DNA from 2 places in the Bradyrhizobium sp. Cp5.3 genome. Region 2 is predicted to be linked to the other one. Evidence: riboswitches for the same ligand, from Rfam matches in the RefSeq annotation. Region 2 holds a riboswitch; the other holds the start of a gene.
What was found. Region 2 has a riboswitch for S-adenosylmethionine ahead of K289_RS0115665 (homoserine O-acetyltransferase). Riboswitches for the same ligand answer to the same signal wherever they lie in the genome.

Region 1 (4,208 bases), on a different contig from region 2:
GCGCCCCGAAAGCGCGAGCCGGATGGTGAGGCTGCTCGGCAAGGTCGCCGAGCTCCGTCACGTCGGCATCTTCCCGCGCTTCGAGGTGATGCGCGAGTGGCACGAGAAGCAGGCTCTCCCGGTGGAGAGCTTCGTCATCGCCGACGGCCTGCACATGAACGACTGGGGCTACGCCTGCTTCGCCCAGCTCCTCGGCGACGACATCATCCGCTCCGTCGGCCAGATCAAGCTCGGCGTCAACGTGCCGGCGGATGTGCGGACGTACCGGCCGATGTAGGCATCGCTGCGTAGGGTGGGCAAAGGCGCGCTCTTCGCGCGCTGTGCCCACCATCTATCGACCGTGCGATCGTGAATGGTGGGCACGCTTTCGCTTTGCCTACCCTACGAGACCTCGATCGCCTCACGCCTTCTCCAGCGCCGCGGTGAGATCCTCGATCAGATCGTCCGCATGCTCGAGCCCCGTCGAGAAGCGGATGAAGCCCTCGCTGATGCCGAGCGCGGCGCGGTCTTCCGGCTTCAGGCGCTGATGCGTCGTGGTCGCCGGGTGCGTGACGAGGCTCTTGGCATCGCCAAGGTTGTTGGAGATCTTCGCAAGCTTGAGCGCGTTGAGCGCGCGGAAGGCCGCCTGCTTGCCGCCCTTCACCTCGAAGCCGACCAGCGTCGAGCCGCCGCGCATCTGCTTCTTCACCAGTGCCGCCTGTGGATGATCGGCGCGGCCGGGATAGACCAGCCGCGAAATCTTGGGATGACTCGCCAGCACCTCGGCGATGCGGGCCGCAGTATCGGTCTGCGCGCGCACGCGCACGCCCAGCGTCTCCAGGCCCTTGAGCAGGACCCAGGCATTGAAGGGCGAGATCGACGGCCCGGTCTGGCGCATGAAGTTGTGGATGTGCTCGGCGATGAAGGCTTCCGAGGACAGGATGATGCCGCCGAGGCAGCGGCCCTGGCCGTCGATATGCTTGGTCGCGGAATAGACCACGACGTCGGCGCCGAGCGCGAGCGGGCTCTGCCAGATCGGCGTTGCGAACACGTTGTCGACGACCAGCCGCGCGCCGCCCTTGTGCGCGATCTCGGCGATGCCGGGGATGTCGAGCACGTCGAGCGTCGGATTGGTCGGGCTCTCCAGGAAGAAGGTTTTCGTGTTCGGCTTCAGCGCGCGCTGCCACTGGTCGAGGTCGAGACCGTCGACCAGCGTGGTCTCGATGCCGTAGCGCGGCAGCAGGTCCTGCACGACATAGAGGCACGAGCCGAACAGCGCCTTTGATGCCACCAAATGGTCGCCGGCCTTCAGCGGGGCCAGGATCGCGGTGGTCACCGCGGCCATGCCGGTTGCCGCCGAGCGGGCGGCTTCGGCGCCCTCGAGCTCGATCATGCGGCGCTCGAACATCGCGATCGTCGGGTTCGAATAGCGCGAATAGATGAAGCCGGGATCCTCGCCCTTGAACCGCGCCTCGCACTCCTCGGCGCTGTTGTAGACATAGCCCTGTGTCAGGAACAGCGACTCCGACGTCTCGCCATATTGCGAGCGCAGGGTGCCGGAATGGACCAGGCGGGTTTCGGGGCGGTAAGTAGCAGGCGACTTCGACATAGGTACCTCCGACATGACCACGCGAGCGAAAGCGGTCACAAAAAAACCGGCCTGGATATCTCCACTGGCCGGGATCACAGAGGTCCCCGGCCTGTTTAGCGACTTATTTAACGTGGCTGCAAGCCGGCCGGCTCAAATCACCACGGGATAAGTCATGCTCTTATTCCGCAATGCCCTTTCCGTCAAGGCGTCCATCGGATAGCCGTAAAAGGTTCATTTTTCCGCGTTTTCGGATGCGTTTGACCCCGAAGAGGACCACCGTTTGACGTTCACGGTTGCTGCCGACGCCAATGGTATCCTGCCCGACCGCATGATCGCGGCGATGGCGGAAGAGGGGCTCATCCTGCCCGCCTACGACTTCGTCGAAAGCCAGATCCAGCCGGCGAGCCTCGATCTTCGGCTTGGCGACATCGCCTATCGCGTGCGCGCAAGCTTCCTGCCCGGACCCGGCGCCACCGTCGCCGAGCGCATCGACGAGCTGAAGCTGCACGAGTTCAGCCTCGCCGACGGCGCGGTGCTGGAGACCAACTGCGTCTACATCGTGCCGCTTCTGGAAAGCCTCGCGCTGCCGCCGGAGATCGTCGCTGCGGCGAATCCGAAAAGCTCGACCGGCCGCCTCGACGTCTTCACCCGGGTGATCGCGGATGGCACTCGTCGCTTCGACATGATCGGCGCCGGCTATCACGGCCCGCTCTATGCCGAGATCAGCCCGAAGACGTTTCCGGTGCTGGTGCGCGAAGGCTCGCGCCTGTCGCAGGTCCGCTTCCGCACCGGCGATGCCATCCTCAATGCCGACGAGCTCGACGCGCTCCATGCGGCCGAGCGCCTCGTCGATGTCGACGAGGCCGATCTCTCCGGCGGTGTCGCCGTCTCGGTCGATCTGTCCGGGGAGAAGGGCGGCGGCTTCGTCGGCTACCGCGCCAAGCGCCACACCGGCGTCGTCGATGTCGACCGCCGCTCGGGCTACGCGGTCGAGGATTTCTGGGAGCCGATCTCGGCGCGACCCGACGGCAGCCTGATCCTCGATCCCGGCGAGTTCTATATCCTCGCTTCCAAGGAAGCGGTGCAGGTGCCGCCCGACTTTGCCGCGGAGATGGTGCCGTTCGATCCGCTGGTCGGCGAGTTCCGCGTGCACTATGCCGGCTTCTTCGATCCAGGCTTCGGCTATGCCGGCGCCGGCGGGCAGGGCGCCCGTGCGGTGCTGGAGGTGCGTTCGCGCGAAGTGCCCTTCATCCTCGAGCATGGCCAGATCGTCGGCCGCCTCGTCTACGAGAAGATGCTGGCGCGTCCCGACGCGATGTACGGCCAGCGCATTGGCTCGAACTACCAGGCGCAGGGCCTGAAGCTGAGCAAGCATTTCCGGGTGTAGCCGCATACCGTAGCCCGGATGGAGCGCAGCGAAATCCGGGACCCCTCGTCATCAGAAGGTCCCGGATTGCGCTGCGCTTCATCCGGGCTACATTTCGTGCGAGGTGACGAGATGACTGATCAATCCCAACTCGACGCGCAGATCATCGAAGACGTCGCGGATGCGCTGATCTACTCGGATCGCTCCGGCACGATCGTGCGCTGGAATCGCGCATCGAGCGCGCTGTTCGGCTTCTCCGCGGACGAAGCGCTTGGCCAAAATCTCGATCTGATCGTTCCCGAACATTTGCGCGCCGCGCATTGGAAAGGCTTCGAGACCGCGATTGCGAGTGGCACCATGAAGCTTGCGGGTCGACCGACGCTGACCCGCGCGTTGCACAAGAGCGGGCGCAGGCTCTACATCGAGATGACCTTCGCGCTGGTGCGCGATGCCGGTGGGATCGTGCAGGGATCGGTCGCGATGGCGCGTGATGTCACCGAACGGGTCGAGCGCGAGCGTGCCGCCACGGCGACGCAAAATTCGTGATACGGAATTGGTGAGCCTCTGTGCAGAGCGGCCTGCATGAGCGTCAGGTTGCCTGTCACCGGGTGCAGTGACACACTCGATCAAAACAACGATCGGGAGTGAACATGGCCGTCACTTTGGACTCCGCGCAGGAGGCTCAGTGGAAACGCTGGCGCGCCGTCGCCGATCTCTACCATGCCTATTTCACTGGGCTGATCCTCACGGTGGTGACGCGGCGCGGCACGGCGGATGCCGCCGAATTCGTCTTCCGCGTGTTCCGCCGCCAACAGCAGGAGCGCTTCCTGCCGGGATTGAAGAAGCTCGGCATCAGTCACCTGCCGCCGGCGGTGGCGGCCGCGCAATATCACTATCTCTCCAACTGGATCGGCGGCGTGCATGTCGAATACATGTACGAGAGCGACGCCAAGGCCTGGATCCGCTATCCGCCGCCGCGCTGGATCTGGAAGGGCACGGCGATCTGCGGCGTGCCGGGCGAGGTGTCGCGTGCGATGCTGCGCGGCTGGCACGCCAATAACGGCGTCGCGCTCGGCGATCTCCGCCTCGGCTTCGTCTGCACCAAGCAGAGCGTCGACGGTCAGGACGGGTTAGAGGGCTACTACTACCAATACGATCATCCGCTCGAGCTCGATCAGCGCCTCGTATTCGCGCGGCATCTGGAAGCGCCGCTGTTCGATGCGAAGACCGCGCCGGCGCTGCCCGTCGCGAGCTGGCCGAAGCCGCGACTGG
Region 2 (4,208 bases):
CTCCGGCTCGGAGCTCGAGAACCTCGACGCCTGGCGCAAGCAGTGCCGCGCCAATGCCGAACAGTTCGAGACACTCGGCACCTCCGACGTCGCCAAGGTCACGCGCGAGGCGCCGAGCCGGATTCCCTTCCTGGTCAAGGACCCGCGCGGCCACGCGGATTTCTACGCCGCGCTGGCGCGGCATGACGCCAAGGGATCGGCGAGCACAATGCGTGGCTTCCAGGGCGGCCGCCCCTCGATCTACACGATGACGGATGCGATCAAAAACGTCGCGACACCAGCGCTGATCATCTGCGGCGACGAGGACGATCCGTGTGTCGGGCCGAGCCTATTCCTGAAGAAGCATCTGCCGGCGGCCGGGCTCGCGATGTTTCCGAAGTCGGGCCACGTGCTGAACCTCGAGGAGCCCGCGCTGTTCAACGAGAGCGTGGAGCGGTTCGTCACGCTGGTGGAAGCCGGGCGATGGCCGGTGCGCGATCCGAGGTCGGTGGCTGCAAACTAGCTCGTCATTCCACATTGCGCAATTGCGCAATCGGGATGCGCCGGCAGGCGCAGGCCCGGAATCCATTGTGCCACGAACGCTGAGGCCCGATGGATTCCGGGTTCGATGCTTCGCATCGCCCCGGAATGACGGTGACTACGACTTCCTCCCGCCTCTGCTCAGCAGAAACACGCCCTGCTCGCCGAACAGATTCCACACCCACCAGGGCAGCCGCAGCCGGAGCGGGCGGCCATAGAGGTCGAGCGCCTCGGCGCGCTCCATCTTGACACCGATCGCATCGCAGAGCTCGACGAAATCCTTGATGGTGCAGAAGTGGATGTTGGTGGTATCGTACCAGGTCGCCGGCAGATTCTCCGTGCGCGGCATGTGACCGCCGATCAGGAGCTGCAAGCGCATCTTCCAGTAGCCGAAATTCGGGAACGACACGATCGCGCGATGGCCGATGCGGAGCAGGTTTTCCAGCACGACCCTCGGCTGCCGCGTCGCCTGCAGCGTCTGCGACAGGATCACATAGTCGAAGGCGTCATCGGGATAGTTGACGAGGTCGGTATCGGCATCGCCCTGCACCACCGCAAGCCCCTTGGCGACGCAGCGATTGACGCCCTCGCGCGACAGCTCGATGCCGCGTCCGTCGATGCCGCGGGTCTCCAGAAGCTGCAGCAGGTCGCCGTCGCCGCAACCGACGTCGAGCACTTTCGAGCCGGGCTTGACCATCTCGGCGACCAGGAGATGGTCGGCGCGATAGTAGCCGGAATGCTCAGTGACAACGCCGTTGAGAGGCAGCACTTCTTGCACGGACATGTCTCAATCGCCCTTGCTGGTGAGCCCGCGCGCTTTGCCTGCGGATTGCAGGAAGGCGCGCGAGATATCGAAGAATTCGGGCACGTCGAGCAGGAAGGCATCATGGCCGCGATCGGTCTCGATCTCGGCGAATGACACCCGCGCGCTCGACGCGTTCAACGCATGCACGAGCGCGCGCGATTCCGATGTCGGGAACAGCCAATCGCTGGTGAAGGAGACAACGCAGAAGCGGGTCTGGATGCCCGCGAACGCCTTCGCGAGCACGCCGTCATGATCAGCAGCGATGTCGAAATAATCCATCGCGCGCGTCAGATAGAGATAGCTATTGGCATCAAAGCGCTCGACGAAGGACGAGCCCTGGTAGCGCAGATAGCTCTCGACCTGGAAATCGGCGTCGAACGAGAAGGTCGGCAGCTCGCGATCCTGCATGCGACGACCGAACTTTCGATGCAGCGCCGCGTCGGACAGGTAGGTGATATGCGCGGCCATCCGCGCCACCGCGAGACCGCGATGCGGATGGATGCCGTGATCGGTGTAGCGGCCGTTGTGCCAGTCGGGATCGGCCATCACGGCCTGCCGGCCGAGCTCGTGGAAGGCGATGTTCTGCGCCGAGTGCCGTGTCGAGCAGGCGATCGCCAGCGCGGAGAACACGCGGCCAGGATAGGCCGCGGTCCACTGCAACACCTGCATGCCGCCCATCGAGCCGCCGACCACTGCGAACAGCGTGTCGATGCCGAGCCGGTCGATCAGCATGGCCTGCGCACGCACCATGTCGGGGATCGTGATGACCGGGAAATCCAGCCCCCACACCTTACCGGTCGCGGGATTGATTGAGGCCGGCCCGGTCGAGCCCATGCAGCCGCCAATCACATTGGCGCAGATGATGAAATATCGGCTCGGATCAAGCGGGCGGCCGGAGCCCACCAGGGTGTCCCACCAGCCCGGCTTGCCGGTGACGGGATGCACATTGGCGACATGCTGGTCGCCGGTCAGCGCATGGCAGATCAGAACGGCATTGGAGCGCTCTGCGTTGAGCTCACCATAGGTCTGGTAGGCGATCTGGAACGGCGAGAGATCGATGCCGCAATCGAGCGGCAGCGGCTGATTGGCGCCAAAATGCGCGACCTCCGAACTCGGATGATCCACCTCATGCGACCGGTCGTCGGCACTGATCGCGGGACTGGGAATCGACTTGACGCCAACCATCTCGACCTCATTTGCGATCAGCCCCTGCGGGCCGCCGCTGACATCAGGCCATAAAATACCCGGCCTGAACGATAGGTTCGGCCGGGATCGGATGCGTCCCCGGCCTGTTTAGCGAGTTTTTTAACGTGGCTGCAAGCCGGCCGGCTCAAATGACCACGGAACACGCAAAAACTACTGGCTCGGGCAGTTTTCGTCAAGTCGCGGTCCGGATTAACCAGATTCGTCTCTACGCCGTCAGCCGGATAGGCCGTCATTTCTCTTTGCTTTCGGCGCTCATCCTGCCTAATCAGGACCTTGACCGCAGCGGATCCGGCCTTGTCGATCCGGCCTTGCCGATCCGCTCTAGAACGCCTCTCAACAACACTGACAGATATGTCCCAACGTCCGCCCGCGCCACCATCGTTGCAGGAATTGCGCAAGGAGATCGATGCGATCGACGAGGGCGTGCATCGGCTGTTGATGCAGCGTGGCGACATCATCGACCGCCTGATCCAGGTCAAGCAGACCCAGGAGGTCGGCTCGGCGTTCCGGCCCGCGCGCGAGGCCAGCATGATGCGCAGCCTGGTCGAGCGCCATCGCGGTATCCTGCCGCTCGATACGGTCGAGAGCATCTGGCGCGTCATCATCTCGACCTTCACCTATGTCCAGGCGCCGTTCGCGGTGCACGCCGACGTCTCGGTGAGCGAGCCCGCGATGCGCGATTCCGCGCGCTTCCATTTCGGCTTCACCGTGCCTTACGTCGCGCATTTCAGCGCACAGGCAGCGGTCGAGGCGGTCGCGAAATCCAAGGGCGATCTGGCGCTGGTCTCGGCGACCTCCAGCCGCACCCCGTGGTGGCTCTCGCTGGAGGAGACGGGCGCGCCGAAGATCATTGCACGGCTGCCCTTCGTCGAGCGTGCCGACCATCCGGCGGCGCTCCCGGTGTTCGTGGTCTCGCGCGTCGCCGACAGCGCCATGGTGACGGAGGTCGAGACGTTCAGCGTGCGCGTGTCGGGCTGGAACGCCGAGATCGCGCGCGCCCTGTCGCCGCTCGCCGAGATCGTGGCGGTGCCCGACACCGCCTTCGACGGCGCAGCGCTGCTGATCTCGATCACTGCGGCAACCAACCTCGATAAGATCAAGGCAGCCCTGATCGATGCGGGGGCCTCCGTCCGCTCCACGGCCCTCGTCGGCAGCCACGCAACGCGCTATACGGTGCCCCCGACCGGGACGAAATCGTAGGCCACGGTCCGTCCCGCCCATCCGGAGTCCAAGATGTCCCGCCCCGTGCCGAACCCCGGCATTCTCGATATTGCGCCCTACACGCCCGGCAAGACGCCGGTGCCGGAGCCGGGCCGCAAGGTCTTCAAGCTGTCGGCCAACGAGACGCCGTTCGGGCCCTCGCCCAAGGCGATCGAGGCCTTCAAGCACGTGGCGACGCATCTGGAGGACTATCCCGAGGGCACCTCGCGCGTGCTGCGCGAGGCGATCGGCCGCTCCTTCGGCCTCGATCCCAGCCGCATCATCTGCGGCGCCGGCTCGGACGAGATCCTCAACCTGCTCGCCCACACCTATCTCAGTCACGGCGATGAGGCGATCTCGACCACTCACGGCTTCCTGGTCTACCCGATCGCCACCATGGCGAACGGAGCCAAGAATATCGTGGCGCCCGAGAAGGATCTCATCGCCGACGTCGACGCAATCCTGAAAGCCGTGACGC

Region 1: linked by a shared signal. The riboswitch ahead of K289_RS0101120 (O-succinylhomoserine sulfhydrylase) and the one ahead of K289_RS0115665 (homoserine O-acetyltransferase) in region 2 are both predicted to bind S-adenosylmethionine.

The regions. Positions count from the first base shown of each region.
Region 1 covers NZ_AUFA01000001.1:232,707-236,914, reverse strand. The annotation lists gene K289_RS0101125 (SGNH/GDSL hydrolase family protein) at 1-277, shown strand, start outside; gene K289_RS0101120 (O-succinylhomoserine sulfhydrylase) at 401-1,588, opposite strand; SAM riboswitch at 1,663-1,742, opposite strand; gene K289_RS0101115 (2'-deoxycytidine 5'-triphosphate deaminase) at 1,851-2,957, shown strand; gene K289_RS0101110 (PAS domain S-box protein) at 3,069-3,482, shown strand; gene K289_RS0101105 (hypothetical protein) at 3,587-4,208, shown strand, end outside.
Region 2 covers NZ_AUFA01000009.1:341,779-345,986, reverse strand. The annotation lists gene K289_RS0115675 (alpha/beta fold hydrolase) at 1-502, shown strand, start outside; gene metW (methionine biosynthesis protein MetW) at 638-1,303, opposite strand; gene K289_RS0115665 (homoserine O-acetyltransferase) at 1,307-2,509, opposite strand; SAM riboswitch at 2,597-2,676, opposite strand; gene K289_RS0115660 (chorismate mutase) at 2,882-3,730, shown strand; gene hisC (histidinol-phosphate transaminase) at 3,764-4,208, shown strand, end outside.